2 regions of the Paenibacillus sp. 19GGS1-52 genome follow, and region 1 is predicted to be linked to the other one. Evidence: predicted binding sites of a transcription regulator. Region 1 holds the regulator's gene; the other holds the start of a gene.
What was found. The regulator NrdR, encoded in region 1, represses ribonucleotide reductase genes. The targets are predictions, from matches to a motif close to AACACNATATATNGTGTT.
Positions count from the first base shown of each region.

Region 1 (8,437 bases):
GGTGGTCTTGGGAAAGTCACCAGTATCTTAACCAAGACCATCCTCGCCGCTACCGGACAAATGAATTGGCCTGCTTCCATCTCTTCCATACCGCTTGAAATACTGCTTCTCCCCACCTTTTCTCCAATCAACTTTTATGAGTTTTCCGGGTATTCAAGAGTCCATCTTACCCCGATGCTAATCTTGGCCGATCGTCATTTTTCAATAAAGACCGCGCAAACTCCTGAACTAGATGATCTTAAGGTAGATCGTATCCACACCGATGAACCTCATTCTCGGGAATACCAAGAGCTACAGGACAGTATACACTCCGAACTACGCAGACTTATAGGCACTCCCCGTTCGATCCATGAAGCTGCTATAACAAAGGCCGAACAACTCATTTTGCAACGGATTGAACCTGATGGAACCCTATACAGCTATGCCAGCAGCACCATTCTAATGATTTTCTCCCTACTTGCGCTTGGGTATGATAAACACCATCCTCTCATCACACATGCCATTCAAGGTATAACAGCTATGCAGTGCAGCGTGGACGACAAAACCACAATACAAAACTCACCCTCTACCGTATGGGATACAGCTCTGCTCGCCTACGCCATGCAAGAATCTGGAATCAACAATGGCCATGAGGCGATTCGGAAAGCTGCTGCCTATCTACTCTCCAAGCAGCATCACAAAACAGCGGATTGGAATATCCACAACCCCAATCCCATCCCCGGAGGATGGGGATTCTCAGACAGCAATACCCTTAATCCGGATGTGGATGATACCACTGCAGCTTTACGAGCAATCCAAACCTTATCGGAGACTGATCCTTTGTATAGAGAATCATGGAATCGTGGTCTGAATTGGGTTCTATCCATGCAAAATGAAGACGGAGGCTGGCCTGCTTTTGAAAAAAACACAAATAAAAAAATGCTTACTTGGCTGGCAATAGAGGGTGCTAAATCTGCCGCTATAGATCCCTCGGAGGCTGACCTTACAGGACGCACCCTAGAGTACCTCGGGAATTTTTGCGGCCTTGATATTCAGCACAAGTTCATCAAATCTGGAACGAAGTGGCTCTTAAAGCATCAGGAAAAGGACGGTTCTTGGTATGGACGATGGGGGATTTGTTACATTTATGGTACGTGGGCTGCTCTAACGGGCTTAGAGGCTGTAGGGGTCTCCTCTAACCATACTGTAGTACAGAAAGGAGCCCAATGGTTATTACGTATTCAGAACCCTGACGGGGGATGGGGGGAATCCTGTAGAAGTGATCGTCTTTTGCGCTATGTGTCTTTAGGGGAAAGCACACCTTCTCAGACTGCCTGGGCGCTAGATGCACTCATTGCTGTTCATCCACAGCCAACAGCCCAAATAAATAAAGGAATATATAGACTTATCGCTTCATTGCAAGAAGATAACTGGATGACTTCTTATCCGACAGGTGCTGGTCTTCCGGGCAACTATTATACTCACTATCACAGCTATCGTTATATCTGGCCGCTCCTTACGCTGAGCCATTACAGAAATAAATATGGAGACTACAGCTAATATGCTGATTGTCCCCTTAGTCAGATGATACTTTAAACCTTATTTTATTTATTCTCACTATTCTTATACTCGCTCAGCTTTTGATTGAGTTGTTTGGCCTCATTCTGCCCATCAATATGCATCATTGTGAAGACCACCCCTTTAACAAGAAGAATTACAATCGTATACGATAATAACAGATCCCTATCAAAAATTTGGCGGGAGCTAAAAAACCATAACCATAATATTAAAAATACATCTGCCATTAGAAAGCTAACATAGAAGCTGATTATTCCAGCTTTTCTCCCCAGTTCATGTGTATTCACTAAAGCATACTTGAAACAAGTAAACGCTGAAGCAATTAAGACGATTTGCCCGAGTAATGAAGCTTGAATCGTTCCTGAAGAAGAGAGGGCCAACACTATTGCAGCAATGACTGTCAAGAATCCACAAGCTACCAGAAAATCCTTCAACATATACGATAGATATTTGCTGATTTTCATATTGAAGCCTCCTTAGAGTCCTAATTTTGTTTTGAGCACCGGAACATATTGTCTGGAAATGAAGACCTTTTCACTATTCTGAAGCAACGCTTCAAACCTCCCATACAGAATCGGGCTTACCGATTCAATTTTTGAAATATTAAGGATGGTAGATTTGGATGCTCTAAAAAAATCCCAATGTTCATATTCCGTCTCAATCTCATAAAGCTTAAGTCTGGATTCAAAAACCTTCTCTTGGCAATAAATAAATACTTTATTGTCTACGGCTTCGAAATAAAAAACATCATTGGGATTGATAATATGCATCTGTAAATCCAGGATTCCAACAAGCTTTTTGGAAGTTGATTTAATGGAATAAATTAGTTTCATCAATGATTCATCAGGCTCGTTACATCGGATTATGATCTCAGGTTCACTTCCTGGTGGGATATTCTCAATCGTAACTTTCATCCTGTCACCCCATTTTTTGATATTGGAACAGTCGCAATTCTGTCAATGCCAGCTTGAGTTCCTGCTTACAGTTACAGTATATTTCACGGAAATTTATATTCAATAGGTGCTAAAGTAAGCTGCAATAGTGGAGAGTTAAGCTGCAGAATTCGAGGGTAGGTTGATTATACTGCCTCAAAAAAAAAGACCGCCCTTTCGCAAGGATACGGTCAATCTCTGTCTGTGGAGTCATGTTAGTACACTTTCTAGGTGTTTTATTCAAAGTTGAATCTCAGCCTTAAACACAATAATCGCTCTTCCTCCAACCTTGACTAGTGAGGGTTCTCCCTGTTCATGGATAGAAAAAGGTGGAGAAAACTCTATTTCGCCTTAAGTCATGACTACAGAATAATCGTTGCCTTCATTTTGATAAATCTGCACAACCCTCATCTAGTCTGCTCTATTCCTAGTTAAAGTAACGTTTTCTTATTGCATTCTACATTCGACCAAGCCCCAAAATATTCCTACCATTGCAATAGACCATCCACAACGATTCATGTAGTCCTTAATGAAACAGCAAAAAAACGGCATCTCTGCCGTTTCATGTTAAATCTATTATGGAGAATAGGGGGCTCGAACCCCTGACCTCATCGCTGCCAGCGATGCGCTCTCCCAGCTGAGCTAATCCCCCGAGTTGCTGGTATTTATATTTGCTTATGTACCCGTTTACGCGGTAAGCACTGTCACTCACTTAAGCTTAAGCTCTGTAGGCGACTCCTATATAATATAAAAAATCGCCTATGGTGTCAACAGTTTTGTTTTACAGCCCCTCCAGCTCTTCGCTCTTTGACAGCAGTCCCTTCAGTTCCTTCATGAACATGTTGATGTCCTTGAACTGTCGGTAAACCGAGGCGAAGCGGACGTAGGCGACCTCGTCAACAGGGTAGAGCTCTTCCATCACCAGCTCGCCGATCTGGCGACTCTCGATTTCGGCCAGAGCGATACCGCGCAGCGCTTTCTCGACCTCAGACACGATAACCTCTAGCCGTTCAACGGACACAGGGCGCTTCTCACAGGCTCGGATTAGACCGCGCAGTATTTTGTCACGGCTGAATTCCTCACGGCTTCCATCCTTCTTGATAACGATTAGAGGGGTCTCCTCAATCATCTCAAAGGTAGTAAAACGCTTGCTGCACAGCTCGCATTCACGCCTCCGTCGGATCGACTTATTCTCGTTAGCCGGACGCGAGTCCAGCACTTTGGTATTGGTATGATCGCAGTAAGGGCATTTCATAAGTTTAATCACTTCCTTTGCATTAATGGTGTAAATATTTTTTCCATAAATCACCGTATTTTTGTTGTTATGAATATGGCAAGTCCAGCACATAATACAGTTACAAACCGATAGGAGGTGAACAGCAATGAGCCAAAACAACAGCTCCAACAACCTGGTAGCTCCTAAATCCAGCGCAGCTTTGAATCAATTGAAATTTGAAGTTGCCCAAGAACTGGGTATTACACTTTCCCCAGATGGGTATCAAGGCAATAAAACATCTTACGAAAACGGTTCGATCGGTGGTTACATCACTAAACGTCTTGTAACCCTGGCTGAACAGCAACTGGCAGGTCAATACAAATAACCTGTCTGCATACGCTTGCCTAAAGAAGTATTAAACGGCTTACAGGCTGTTTAATACTTCTTTTTATTAAGGCGCACGGATCAGAACTCACTATAAATCTCCGTGTACTGATCATAATAATAAAGAACACGCTGCACATAATGACGGGTCTCTCCAATGGGAATATTCTTAACCGTAGCTTCAGTTCCATCCCAAGATCCTTCTTCCAGCCAGTGCTTCACATTACCAGGCCCTGCATTATACGCAGCGATGACCGCCGTGCGGTTGCCTTCGAACTGACGGGACAGATTGGACAGGTACCAAGTCCCGAGCTCAATATTCTCAGACGGCTTCTCCTTCAGCTGAACCAAGGAGACATCGGGCAGCTTGGCCATTTCGAGTGCCCACTTGGCCGTATCCGGCATAAGCTGCATTAGTCCTAGTGCTCCTTTTTTGGATTCACGTCCGGTCTTATAGTTAGTCTCAACACGGATAATTGCTGCCACCAGGAAAGGATCCATCTCATAAGTAATGCTATGCTTACGGATCTCTTCTTTATAATAAATGGGATAGAACCAAGACATCCAGTTTGTGCTTAGAAACAGTATTGCCGTAAAACCTACGAACAACAGGAGCAGCACCCTTTTTTTACGCAGCCATTTCATGATAAACCCAGCCTGTCCCACAAAGTGGCAACCTGCAGCTCGGTATGAGTGAGGTCCAGACTATTGTCAATCACATAACTCGCCTTGCTGCGCTTCATCTCAATGTCCATTTGAGCAGCCAAACGTCCTTCCGCCTGTTCACGTGATAATCCGTTACGCTCCATTAAGCGGTCAAGCTGAATTTCAGGGGGGACATACACCACCACTATCTCCTGAAACAGATCCTCAAGCCTGGATTCATATAGTAATGGGATATCAACTATAATTAACCGTTTAGGCTCTTCCTGCTCCATTCTGTACATGCGATCTTTGATCTCCTGCCGAATCGCCGGATGCGTCAGATCATTCAGCACCTGCCTTGCCTCTGCATCTTTAAAAACAATCTCACCCAATTTCGCTCTGTTCAGCGCTCCATCTGGCAGAAGAATTCCGTTTCCAAAATAACGCACGGCAGCAGCCAGCACCGGAGATCCGGGGAGCATAACTTCTCTGGCGATAGCATCAGCATCAACCAGTCTTGCTCCCTTATTTACAAATAGTGTGGATACCGTGCTTTTTCCAGATGCAATGCCTCCGGTTAAGCCCATAATCATGAATTCACCTCATAACAGCTTCATTATTCCCATTGTAATTAATAATAACGCAGGTAGCGCTGCAGCATGTTTCATCCAGTAACTTCCGGCGAATCTAAGTCCTGTTTTCATGCCCATCATCAGAAATGAGCCACTGAACAGGGCAATCATAAGTGCAGTCCAAATTGGGTTGAAGCCCAGTAATGCCGCTCCAAGTCCTGCTCCAAAAGCATCCAGTGAGAGCGCAATACCAAGCACCATCGCTTCCATTGACGAAATGCTTCCAGAGGCATCCATATCCGCTGACGATGGAGTACGGAGGATCTGGACCACAATTCCCAGGTGCCGCAGCTCAAGTGAGAATACAGCTGATTTGAGAGGTTCCTCTGCTGCCGCACCGATAAACTGGGCTGAGTTCCCCTGATCAGCCGATGCCTGCAGCCACGTTTTGGCAGCGGACGATTCTGTAACGTTTCCCAGCAACTTTCGTTCGTTAGTATGTTCTCTTTCTCTCTGCATCAGCATCTGGACTAAAGACCAACAGCCCATCAGGACGAGAATAACAGCTCCGACTGCAGAAGCAGCATGTGGAGAGACTACCTTAGCTAGCAGTACACCCACCTGCATGGAGACACCAATGACTACACCTGAACAAAGCGAGATGATCAGGATCGAGAGCAGTGGTATCTTCATTGAGCGTAAACCATATGTAATGCCAACACCAAAACCGTCTAAACTCAAGGCAAACGCCAGCAGCAGCAGTGAAAAAAATGGGCTGAGCACCCGCAATCCCTCCTGTGAAGAACGAGAGCCTAAGCGGATAATTCCGCAGCCTCTCTTCGCTCGATTAAGCATTCTTCACACAGTATATGGGCGGGACAGGTTGTGAGTGCCTACCAATATCAGATTGTAGTTGGACGCTGGCAGTTGGGACAATAATGCGTGCCGCGGCCTCCTACTACAGTCTTCTCAATCATCGTTCCACAGGAAACGCACGGCTGGTCTTTGCGTCCATAAATCAAATGCTGATCCTGATAACTGCCGCTCTCTCCTTGACCGTTCACATACGATTTCACAGATGAACCCCCGGCGTTTACCGCCTCTGTCAACGTAGTCACAATGGCTTCATACAATTTATCCAGCTGTTCACCAGAAAGCACTTTGGCGCTATCCTCCGGATGAATACCCGCCCGGTGCAGCGACTCGTCTACATAAATATTACCGATGCCAACAACATATTCCTGATTAAGCAGCAGCGACTTGATTTTCGTGCTTTTGCCAGCCACAATCTCCTTGAACCTCTCCGGAGTAAAAGCAGGCTCCAGCGGCTCCTGCCCCAGCTTGTTCAGAGGCGGTAGTCTGAGATCTTCACCCGGCTGAAACAGATGCATGGTACCGAACTGGCGCACATCTGTGTATCGCAGCTCCGTACCATCTGTAAAATGAAAAATAACATGTGTATGCTTGTCCAGCGGGTCATTCTTCTGAAACAGCCCATACCGCCCCTCCATCCGTAGATGAGACACGAGTACCAGACCGTCCAACACGATACGTAAGAACTTACCTCTTCGCTCAACATTCACCACGCTATGACCTGCCAGCATATTGGCAAAGGCCTGAATATCATCCGGACGTTGAATAATTCGCGCTAACCGGACGGTTACATACTCTATCTGCTTTCCTTTAACTAAAACGTTAAGTGTTCTCTTGACGGTTTCCACTTCCGGTAATTCCGGCATTATATCTCACCTCTACTCCATTATAGCGGATATACACACTATGCGGGGAGCCTATTTCGCTTCATACCAGTTGCTGCCAAAACTTACCTCTGCCTTTAAAGGTACAGACAGCTCTAATGCACCCTCCATCACTTCCGGCAACAGCTGCTTCATCAGTTCCAGCTCATCGGCCGGCACTTCAAAGACGAGCTCATCATGAACCTGAAGCAGCATGCGACTCTTTAGCCCACGTTCGAACAGCGCTTTATCCATGTGCACCATAGCCAGCTTAATAATGTCCGCTGCAGTTCCCTGTATCGGTGTATTCATGGCTGTACGCTCGGCAAAAGAACGCAGGTTAAAGTTCTTCGCGTTAATCTCCGGCAGGTAGCGGCGGCGCTCCAGCATCGTCGTCACATAGCCATTCTTCCGTGCTTCCAGCACAATATCGTCCATATAGCGGCGCACGCCCTTGAACACCTCAAAATATTGTTCAATAAATCGCGCGGCTTCCTTGCGGGGGATATTCAGATTCTGCGAAAGCCCATAGTCACTGATGCCGTACACAATGCCAAAATTGACCGCCTTGGCTGAGCGGCGCATATTACTGTCCACCTGTTCGGCGCTTACTCCAAATACATCCATCGCCGTCTTCGTATGAATATCCATGTCATTGAGGAAAGCTTCTTTCAAATTCTCATCATCCGAGATATGGGCCAGCACCCGCAGCTCGATCTGCGAATAATCTGCCGCCAGAATCGACCAGCCTGGTTCGGAAGGAACGAATACCTTGCGGATCTTGCGGCCTTCCTCCAGGCGGATCGGAATATTCTGCAGGTTCGGAAATTGACTACTGAGCCGCCCTGTAGCCGCGATGGTTTGCCGGTAGAAGGTGTGTACCTTGCCTGTCTGCGGGGAAATTTCCTTCAGCAGTCCTTCTACATACGTAGACTGGAGTTTGGCAAGGGTACGGTATTGCAAGATCAGGCGTACCGCATCATGATAAGGAGCCAGCTTCTCTAGCACCTCAGCGTCCGTAGAATATCCGGTCTTCGTCTTCTTCACTACGGGCAGGCCAAGCTTCACAAATAGGATTTCACCCAGCTGCTTCGGTGAGTTCAAATTAAACTCTACACCACAGGTTTCGTATATTCCTGTCACCAGCTTGGAGATTTGCTCTTCTAATTCCTTGCCAAGCTCTTTAAGCTCTTCTTTATTTACCGCTATTCCCTGCTTCTCCATATCCGCAAGGATGCGTGATAAAGGCATTTCCAGATCTACAAACAGACCCGTCATCGCCGTCTCAATCAGTTCTTGCTTCTGTCTTTGTACAATACCGAGTACCGTCGCGCTTTTGCGCGCCACATGATTGCCCAGTACTTCCAGATCCGGGATTCTATATTTCGCGCCCTT
Region 1 covers NZ_CP059724.1:4,870,111-4,878,547, forward strand. The annotation lists gene shc (squalene--hopene cyclase) at 1-1,539, shown strand, start outside; gene H1230_RS22750 (hypothetical protein) at 1,584-2,021, opposite strand; gene H1230_RS22755 (LytTR family DNA-binding domain-containing protein) at 2,034-2,471, opposite strand; tRNA gene H1230_RS22760 (tRNA-Ala) at 3,069-3,141, opposite strand; gene nrdR (transcriptional regulator NrdR) at 3,271-3,744, opposite strand; gene H1230_RS22770 (alpha/beta-type small acid-soluble spore protein) at 3,872-4,090, shown strand; gene H1230_RS22775 (lytic transglycosylase domain-containing protein) at 4,171-4,734, opposite strand; gene coaE (dephospho-CoA kinase) at 4,731-5,327, opposite strand; gene H1230_RS22785 (manganese efflux pump) at 5,337-6,089, opposite strand; gene mutM (DNA-formamidopyrimidine glycosylase) at 6,209-7,045, opposite strand; gene polA (DNA polymerase I) at 7,097-8,437, opposite strand, start outside.

Region 2 (8,437 bases), 230 kb from region 1:
TGACGGGTGAGTTGACTGATTTCATTTCCAGCACAGGCAGATCTGCGGAGACGGCTTGTACAACACTTATTCGGCTGCCGGTAGCTGCCAGCGCAGTGGGGAAGCTTGCGCCAGCTATGGCCACTCCCAGACCGAGCAACAGGAGGAATCGACCCTGCCGCCTAAGAGCTGGCCTCCATCGTAATCTTATTTTCATGGCTTTATTCACCTTTCTTTTTTCGGCTAAAGGGGAAGAGCTACTTACTAATTATTGTAGAGGACAAGCCTTAAAAAGGGTGTTGCTTACTGTCGTGCTAGGCTTAAGGAATTTCACTGTTTTTTTGCCTGCTTTTAGCGAGTGGGGTCACATTCTATGTGCTCCGCAGATGAAACAGCCCGTAAGTCACCGCAGAAACTGCAACCTGTGGCTCGTATTGCCAGGTGGTTTCTGTTCTGCGGCGATTGTATTGCTCATCAATCCCCAACCGTTTCTCTTCGTCAGGCTCCTTCAGTAGCTCCTCATAATAAACATCAATAATAGACAGCTCCAGCCGCAGCCGAGCGCGGGCTTCCTCCGCCCATGCATAGTCAAGTTCGGCAAGCTGCTCTGTGAGATGAGCTTCCAGTCGATCGGTACCTGCGGAGACTGTTAGTTCAAGAGGTTGAATATGCACATTCTCCGGCAGGCGGGGAATCAGTTCAATTTGATTCAGCTTTGTCCCAAAGTCATCAATGATGGCTCCAGTGACCAAGGAGATTCCTACAAAATGCAGTTCCTCCCGCTTCAGATCGCAGGTCATTTCCACCTTGTAACAAACGCCAAGCCACGGTTCGTAGGCGGCTGAGAACAGGGTAGTTCGCTGCCTGCTTCCCGGGTTCTCAAACAGATAAAGGCATTTGCCTTCATCGCGGGCCGCTGACCAAATTTGCAGCAGCCGCTTGCTGCCATAGATCACATCTTCACGCCTGATCATACCGGGGCCGATCCAGGGCTGTGTTGGAACAACCCCAAAGTAGCGGGCTAATATACTGTCCTGCGGATCGGTTGAGGGAGTACCTGGTTTAGTACCTCTATTTGGTGGCGGATTCGAAGCTGCACTTGTCAGGCTGTCATATTTCTCCGGATCAAACACAAAGGTGAACGATAACGTCTCCGGCTCCACTCCGGTTCTTTCCACGAAGCCCCAATAATAGGGACGGTCCGTGAGCATCCGGTCGGCGCGTGGGGACAGCTTCACCGTAACATGAAGTGGTGAAGCTTCAATGATGGCGCATTCTGTCACCTCCAGATAATTCATAACCTGTGTACGAACCTGCTGCGGGGAGAGGGTCATGTCGCGGCCTCACTTTCCTTTTGAATGTCTTCAGTCAATTCACTGAGGGATTCGCCAATATGGTCCAGCCCGCTGCGCAGTTCTTCATCGGTGCGGGCCTCAAGCACTATTTTATATAGACTTTTCTCCAAGGATTCCTTCTTCTCGAAACGTTCCAGAATAACATCCAGCCCGCCAATAACCATCTCGAACATATTGATTTTCTCATGCAGCAAATGAAGGATGTGTTCTTCAATCGTACCCTGAGTGGACAGATTATAGATGATGACGTCATTCTCCTGACCTAACCGATGTACTCTCCCAATCCGCTGTTCGACTCGCATTGGATTCCAGGGCAGATCGAAATTGATCATGTGATGACAAAATTGCAGGTTAATGCCTTCGCCGCCTGCTTCGGTGGCAATCATTACTTGGGCCCGGCCGCGGAAGAGGTCCATCATCCAGTCTTTTTTACCACGGTTCATCCCTCCGGAATAAGAGACACACATCAGCCCATGGTCGCGGAAAAATTGCAGCAAATATTCCTGAGTTGCCCGATACTCTGTAAATACAATGACCTTTTCCTTCATTTCCAGGATTAGCTCTAATGTTTTCTCCGCTTTGGTATTTGTCTTAACGGTACGAATGGTCTGTAGCAGACCCATCATCCGGTCCCGTTTCGGCGAGTCCTCAGGCAATTTCTTGATCAGATTCACCAAGGTTATGAATACGGCATCACGACTGCTGCATACCTCGCGCTGAAGTGTGACTAAGGAGAGCATACTGCTAAGATTGCCCCCAGATTCCTGATATTGGTCTTTGACAAAAGCAGTAACTCCGTCATATAATACCTTCTCCTCAGTGGAGAGTGTCAGTGGGATATTGCGGACCTTACGCTTGGTGAAATTGACCGGACCTTCGCCGCGCCGATTGCGGATCATGACCTTGGAAAGCTCACCCCGAAGTTGGATCTCGTTCTTGGGCTGGCGTTTATCGACAACGAAATTAGTGGCGAAATCCCCCTGATTTCCAAGCTGTCCAGGCTTCAGCAGTGTGATTAAGTTAAACAGTTCGCTTAAGTTATTTTGGACGGGTGTAGCAGTAAGCAGCAGGCAGTATTTTTTGCGCAATTGCTGTACGAACAGATAATTGGTAGATTTCTTATTCTTCAGCTTGTGAGCCTCATCGATGATCAGCATGTCATATTCATTCTCCAGCAGGACTTCTTTATGCGGATCACGTTTGGCGGTATCCATAGAGGCGACGACGATGTCGCTACCCCAGGAATAGGATTTCTTTTGGGCGACAGCTGAAATACCAAATTTAGCGTTCAACTCCCGCACCCATTGCAATACTAACGAGGCTGGAACCAGAATCAATACCTTGGAGACCAGTCCGCGCACCAGATATTCTTTGAGCACAAGTCCTGCTTCGATGGTTTTGCCTAGTCCAACCTCATCGGCGAGAATCGCCCGGCCTGACATTTGAAAGAGTACTTTATGAGCGGTATCGAGCTGGTGAGGGAGCGGAGACAGTCCGGATAAATGCTTCATACACTGCAGCTCGTCGAAGCTGGTGATCAGCCCTGTTTCCTCTCCTTGTACGGCAAGCCGTGACAATCTCCAGTCTCCCCATGGACCACCTTTGTCGAGTCTACTTTCCAAATCCTGCAGCCAGTTTCGGTCAAAGGAAAGCGGAACAGGCACCAATGGTGCGGGCTTACTGCTCTGTAGCAGCAGAGAATTTCGGGAAAATTGCGACATATAAGCAGCCTCCTTCGGCGCTGAATCATATAATAATGCGTAGGAGTAGTATGCGCGAAAAAAAGAGATTTCATAACCTGATATTTTTCTAGAATGCCTAGAAAAAAGTGAGTAAAAGGGAGGATAAGGGTGATCTTTTGCTGAAATATCGGCCGAACGGCTCTTTTTTCGAAAACGACCTATGATACAATATGTGGTATAGTTTAAAAGCTGACGCACACAATATATTGTGACAAATGCTTGAAATTATGCTTAAATTGAGCGATTAGTGGTTATTTGATATTGACAAGATGAACTTCCTGAGTACCTTCTTAGAGGCTAATGCTTAGTGCAGGAAGTTTATGTTGTGGGTATCAAAAAGAACACCCACACGATGAATCGGAAGTAACACAATCACATAAGCGGGAGGTTTTTTTATTGAGTACAGTCGAACGCAAACAACACTTGGAAGGGCTGAGTGAGAAAATATTTTTGGATCGTTATGCCTGGAAGGATGCAGACAGCAACAATGCCAAGGTAGGCGATGTTGTGCTTGTGCTGACAAAGGATGACCCGAAGTTTCCCACGAAGGAAGTTGGCGAAATTGTAGAACGCAGCGGCCGCATTGTAACGGTAAAGACACGCAGCGGTGAACATGTGCAATCGGATGTAGAGAAGCTTACCCTTAATATAGAGAAGACGCCTGAAGAAATGTGGGACCGGCTGGCTGGAGCGATGGCTTCCGTCGAGAAGACGCCTGAGCTTCAAAAGGAGTGGACAGGCAAATTCCGTTCGATTCTGGATGACTGGAAGCTCGTACCAGGAGGGCGCATTGCAGCAGGTGCGGGAGCTAGTGAAGAACTGACACTTTTTAATTGTTATGTAATACCTTCTCCTAAGGATAGCCGTGGCGGTATCATGCAGACGTTGTCGGAAATGACGGAGATTATGGCTCGCGGTGGCGGCGTAGGAATCAATCTATCTTCACTGCGTCCACGCCGGGCTATCGTCAGAGGTGTTAATGGCTCTTCGAGCGGTTCTGTATCCTGGGGCGGTCTGTTCAGCTATACAACCGGATTAATCGAGCAAGGCGGCAGCCGTCGTGGTGCGCTGATGCTGATGATCAACGACTGGCATCCGGATGTCTTGGACTTCATTACGGTGAAGCAAACGATGGGTCAAGTGACCAATGCCAACCTGTCCGTATGCGTAAGCAACAGCTTCATGAAGGCTGTTAAGGAGGATCTGGATTGGGAGCTGGTATTCCCGGATACAACTGAACCTGACTATGACACCCTGTGGGATGGCGATCTTGACAAGTGGAAGGCCGATGGCCGCAGCGTCATTCATTACCGCACAGTTAAAGCACGTGATATCTGGAAAACGATTATTGAATCGGCTTGGAAGTCGGCTGAACCTGGTGTAGTATTCATGGAATACTACAACCAAATGTCCAACAGCTGGTATTTTAACCCGATCATTTGTACGAATCCTTGCGGTGAACAGGGCTTGCCTGGCTGGGGCGTCTGCAATCTGTCAGCTGTCAATCTCTCCAAGTTCTATGATGAGAAGAATCATGATGTAGACTGGGCAGATCTGGCGACCACCACTCGTTATTCCGTTCGTTTCCTGGATAATGTTATTGATAAGACTCCATATCATTTCCCGGAAAATGAAGCGAATCAGAAGAAGGAACGCCGTGTTGGTTTGGGCACGATGGGTCTGGCTGAGCTGATGATTAAATTGAACATCCGTTACGGCAGCCCGGAATCACTTGAGTTTCTGGACAAGCTGTATGGCTTTATGGCTCGTGAAGCGTATCTTGCTTCGGCAGAAATTGCCGGCGAGAAGGGTTCTTTCCAAGCGTTTGATACCGAGAAATACTTACAGAGCGGCTTTATGAAGAATATTACCGAAACGTACCCTGAGGTTGGCGCGTCCATCCGTAAGCACGGAATGCGTAACGTTACTGTTATCACCCAAGCTCCTACAGGCAGCACGGGTACAATGGTGGGCACATCAACGGGTATTGAACCTTATTTTGCCTTCAAATATTACCGTCAAAGTCGTCTTGGCTATGATGAACAATTCGTACCGATTGCTCAGGATTGGCTGGAAGCTCACCCTGGTGAAGATCTGCCGGATTACTTCGTAACGTCGATGGACTTATCGGCCAAGGATCACATTCGTGCGCAAGCGGCAATTCAGCGCTGGGTAGACAGCTCGATCTCCAAGACCGCTAACTGTCCGGCTGACTTTACCGTAGAAGAGACTGCTGAGCTGTACGAAATGGCCTTCGACTTAGGCTGCAAAGGCGTAACGATCTACCGTGACGGCAGCCGTGATGTACAAATTCTGGAGACAACGAAAAAAGAAGACAAAAAGGATGTAGAAGAAGCAGTATCAGCTGCAACTTCTGAAGCTGCGGCGACAACTGATGTAACGGCTAGTGCAAGTTCAAGTGTGAGTGCAAGTTCAACTGCAGCCGTGGCTGTAAGCCCTACTCCGAAAGCTAATGCCGAAGTAGTGGATAAACAATACAAGAAACGTCCGCAGGTATTGCGCGGCGCTACTTATAAGATCAATACACCATTTGGAATGGCGTACATTACCATTAATGATCTGGACGGCACTCCAGCAGAAATCTTCCTGAATGTAGGGAAGGCAGGATCAGATGTATTCGCTATGGCTGAAGCACTGGGTCGGGTCTGCTCGCTATTCCTTCGTTATGGAGATCATGGCGAGAAGGTAGAACTGCTGATCAAACATCTTAAAGGCATCGGCGGCTCCGGCGCCATCGGCTTTGGTGCAAACCGTGTAGAATCCATTGCTGACGCTGTCGCCAAAGCACTGGAAACGCATGTGCAGAACAATGCCCAAGACGATCATATCCCTGCACCCATTGCAGCGACACTGGAGCTTGGAGATTTCACAGAGGCATTAAACGCCGAACTGAAGTCCAGCGTTCCCGCCGCAACCGCCACAGATGATGGACACGGCGGTCATAGTAGTCACAACCATTCCACAGCCTCGCGTGACCTCTGCCCATCCTGCGGCAGCGCGTCATTAATTAATATTGAGGGCTGTAAGACTTGCAGTACTTGTGGGTATAGTCGGTGTGGTTGAGGATTTTGAATGAATATTTAGTGAATGATAATATAAATTCATACACTTAAGTGAATAGAAATACATCGTAACTACATCTAGAACACGGCAGCATGCTTCATTATGTTGCCGTGTTCTTTTTTGTTTGTGCCTATTTGATGCAATGATTTTATTTAACATGGAAAACCATGAAGGAGATATAAAATACCCAAGTATAATATCTACAAAATTAAAGCTGCTAACCGAGAAGCTTTACAAAGAAAACTTAGCACAGTAGGACTAATTGCAAAAAGTGAAAAACAAATTGGTGAGTATACGGCCAAATTTCATTTCTCTGATAAACCTGATTTAGTAAAATATAGTGGGTTGACTTTTAGTGTTCCAATCTCTTCATATTCCTCTGAACAGAAAATTTTGACGACAACTACTAAAACTGTGGCAAATTATAATCCGGTGGCTACGGCAGTAAAGGTAATCCAAGAGACTTCTCATGAGAATTCGAAGGGTCAACAAGCTACTACGGATCAGATCAACTCACTAGTTTCGATAGCAAAAATGGAGATAGTGGCACCGATAAAAGCTCAGATGGAGGTGAATGCGGCGGCTTCTAAAGTTGAGGCCAAAAATAAAGCTCAAGAACAAAAAAAATTGATGCTTATACTGCAGAACTAAGATGGCAAATTATGAATGAAGCAGCAAGCTTAGCATATATCACCTCTGTATTTTCAATGTTTGAAGCTGAAGTCGGAGTAGGATATTCTGTTGAAGTAGCCGAAAGTTCATTTGGAATTTCTTCCATACTAACAACGGAGTTTTATGAGGGCTCTTCAAAGCATTTACAAAAAGCACAGAACCGCTTATCTGAGTTAAATAATCTAGCGAAATCCGGGAAACTTGGTTTAAATGACTTAGATATAGTTGATGCTTTAAGAGATGATTTAGAGAAGGCAATACGTCTGTTTAAATAGAGGAGTTGTTGGTTATGAATAAAAAATCGGAAGAATTCTTGAGAATAATGTTAGATTTTTTACCGTCAACTGATGATGCGTATAGAAAATCAATCGCAGATAGCGGTGAGGTGCTAGAAACTGTAATAATTGAGAGCGTCTTCATGCCCGAAGTAATTAAACTATTGAGCGAGGAAAGAAACATCAATCTGTTAGAAAGTATTTTTAAATATTTTGAAGAAGTATCTAATGACGAAGATGCTCACTTGATGAACGTTTTTTCGGTTACAGTTTTGGAAATACTCGGGAATGACAGATCGATTCTAGGAACTGCACAGAAATACATGGGATCTAAAACGATAGAACTTCAGATAGAAGCTGATAGAGATTTAGGTAGGAGAATCTAGTCAGCACAGACTAAGATATGCATTGACCTTGGGGGCGGTAATCCTCAAGGTCTTTTTTATACCCCATCCAGTGCCGAATGAATCAGGCGGCTGAGTCCAATCATGCGTAACCCATGTAATACCAGTATAAGAGCACGATTCGCAGGAATTGCACCGATACTCTTTAGTTCGGGCGGCAAGGGCAAAAACCAAGCAAGCGGACAAGGCAATCGGGTATTAAACAGCATCTTCCATAACCTTGCCGTTCAGCAAATCCAAGTAGCCAAAGGAATCAACAAGAAACAGCGTAATCCCTTGTTCTACGAGTTTTACCAACGGAAGATAGCAGAAGGCAAATAATGCTATGGTTTCTTCTTTAATGCAATAATGGGTCTCGCTCAAACATCTATGACCCATGTTTATTCCTCCCTTAATATTTGTACGAGATGTTTTATTTTTTCATCTTCAGCGGAATAAATGAACTTGAGGCCGCTTAGTTACTTACAAATACTATTGACAAAGGAGATCAATACATATATATTTACTCATACGGGTATGGGTATAAAACCTTAGCAGTAGATTAAAAAATTTCAAGGAGGTTAAAAATTTCCAATGATTAAAGCAGATCAATTACTGGATTGCAAAGGACTGGCATGCCCGATGCCTATCGTTAAAACAAAGAAAGCGATGGACCAGCTTGAAGCTGGTCAGATTATTGAAGTTCAAGCCACCGATAAAGGCTCTCTAGCCGATATTCAAGGATGGGCAAAGAATACTGGACATCAGTATTTAGGAACCATTGAAGAAGATAACGTACTCAAACATTATCTTCGCAAAGCCAGCCCCGATGAGATTAAGGAGCAAAAAAAATATAAGCATGTCGTTTCGAATGAAGAGCTTGAGAAAAAAATGGCGAGTGGTGAGAAGGTAATGATTCTCGATGTCCGTGAACCTGCTGAATATGC
Region 2 covers NZ_CP059724.1:4,642,612-4,651,048, reverse strand. The annotation lists gene H1230_RS21755 (hypothetical protein) at 1-196, opposite strand, end outside; gene H1230_RS21750 (YqhG family protein) at 351-1,313, opposite strand; gene H1230_RS21745 (DEAD/DEAH box helicase) at 1,310-3,055, opposite strand; gene H1230_RS21740 (adenosylcobalamin-dependent ribonucleoside-diphosphate reductase) at 3,473-6,160, shown strand; gene H1230_RS21735 (hypothetical protein) at 6,554-6,811, shown strand; gene H1230_RS21730 (hypothetical protein) at 6,823-7,107, shown strand; gene H1230_RS21725 (DUF7674 family protein) at 7,122-7,493, shown strand; partial or broken gene H1230_RS21720 (transposase) at 7,620-7,829, shown strand; gene H1230_RS21715 (sulfurtransferase TusA family protein) at 8,085-8,437, shown strand, end outside.
Region 2: the regulator NrdR is predicted to act here: its motif matches at 3,272-3,289, upstream of H1230_RS21740 (adenosylcobalamin-dependent ribonucleoside-diphosphate reductase).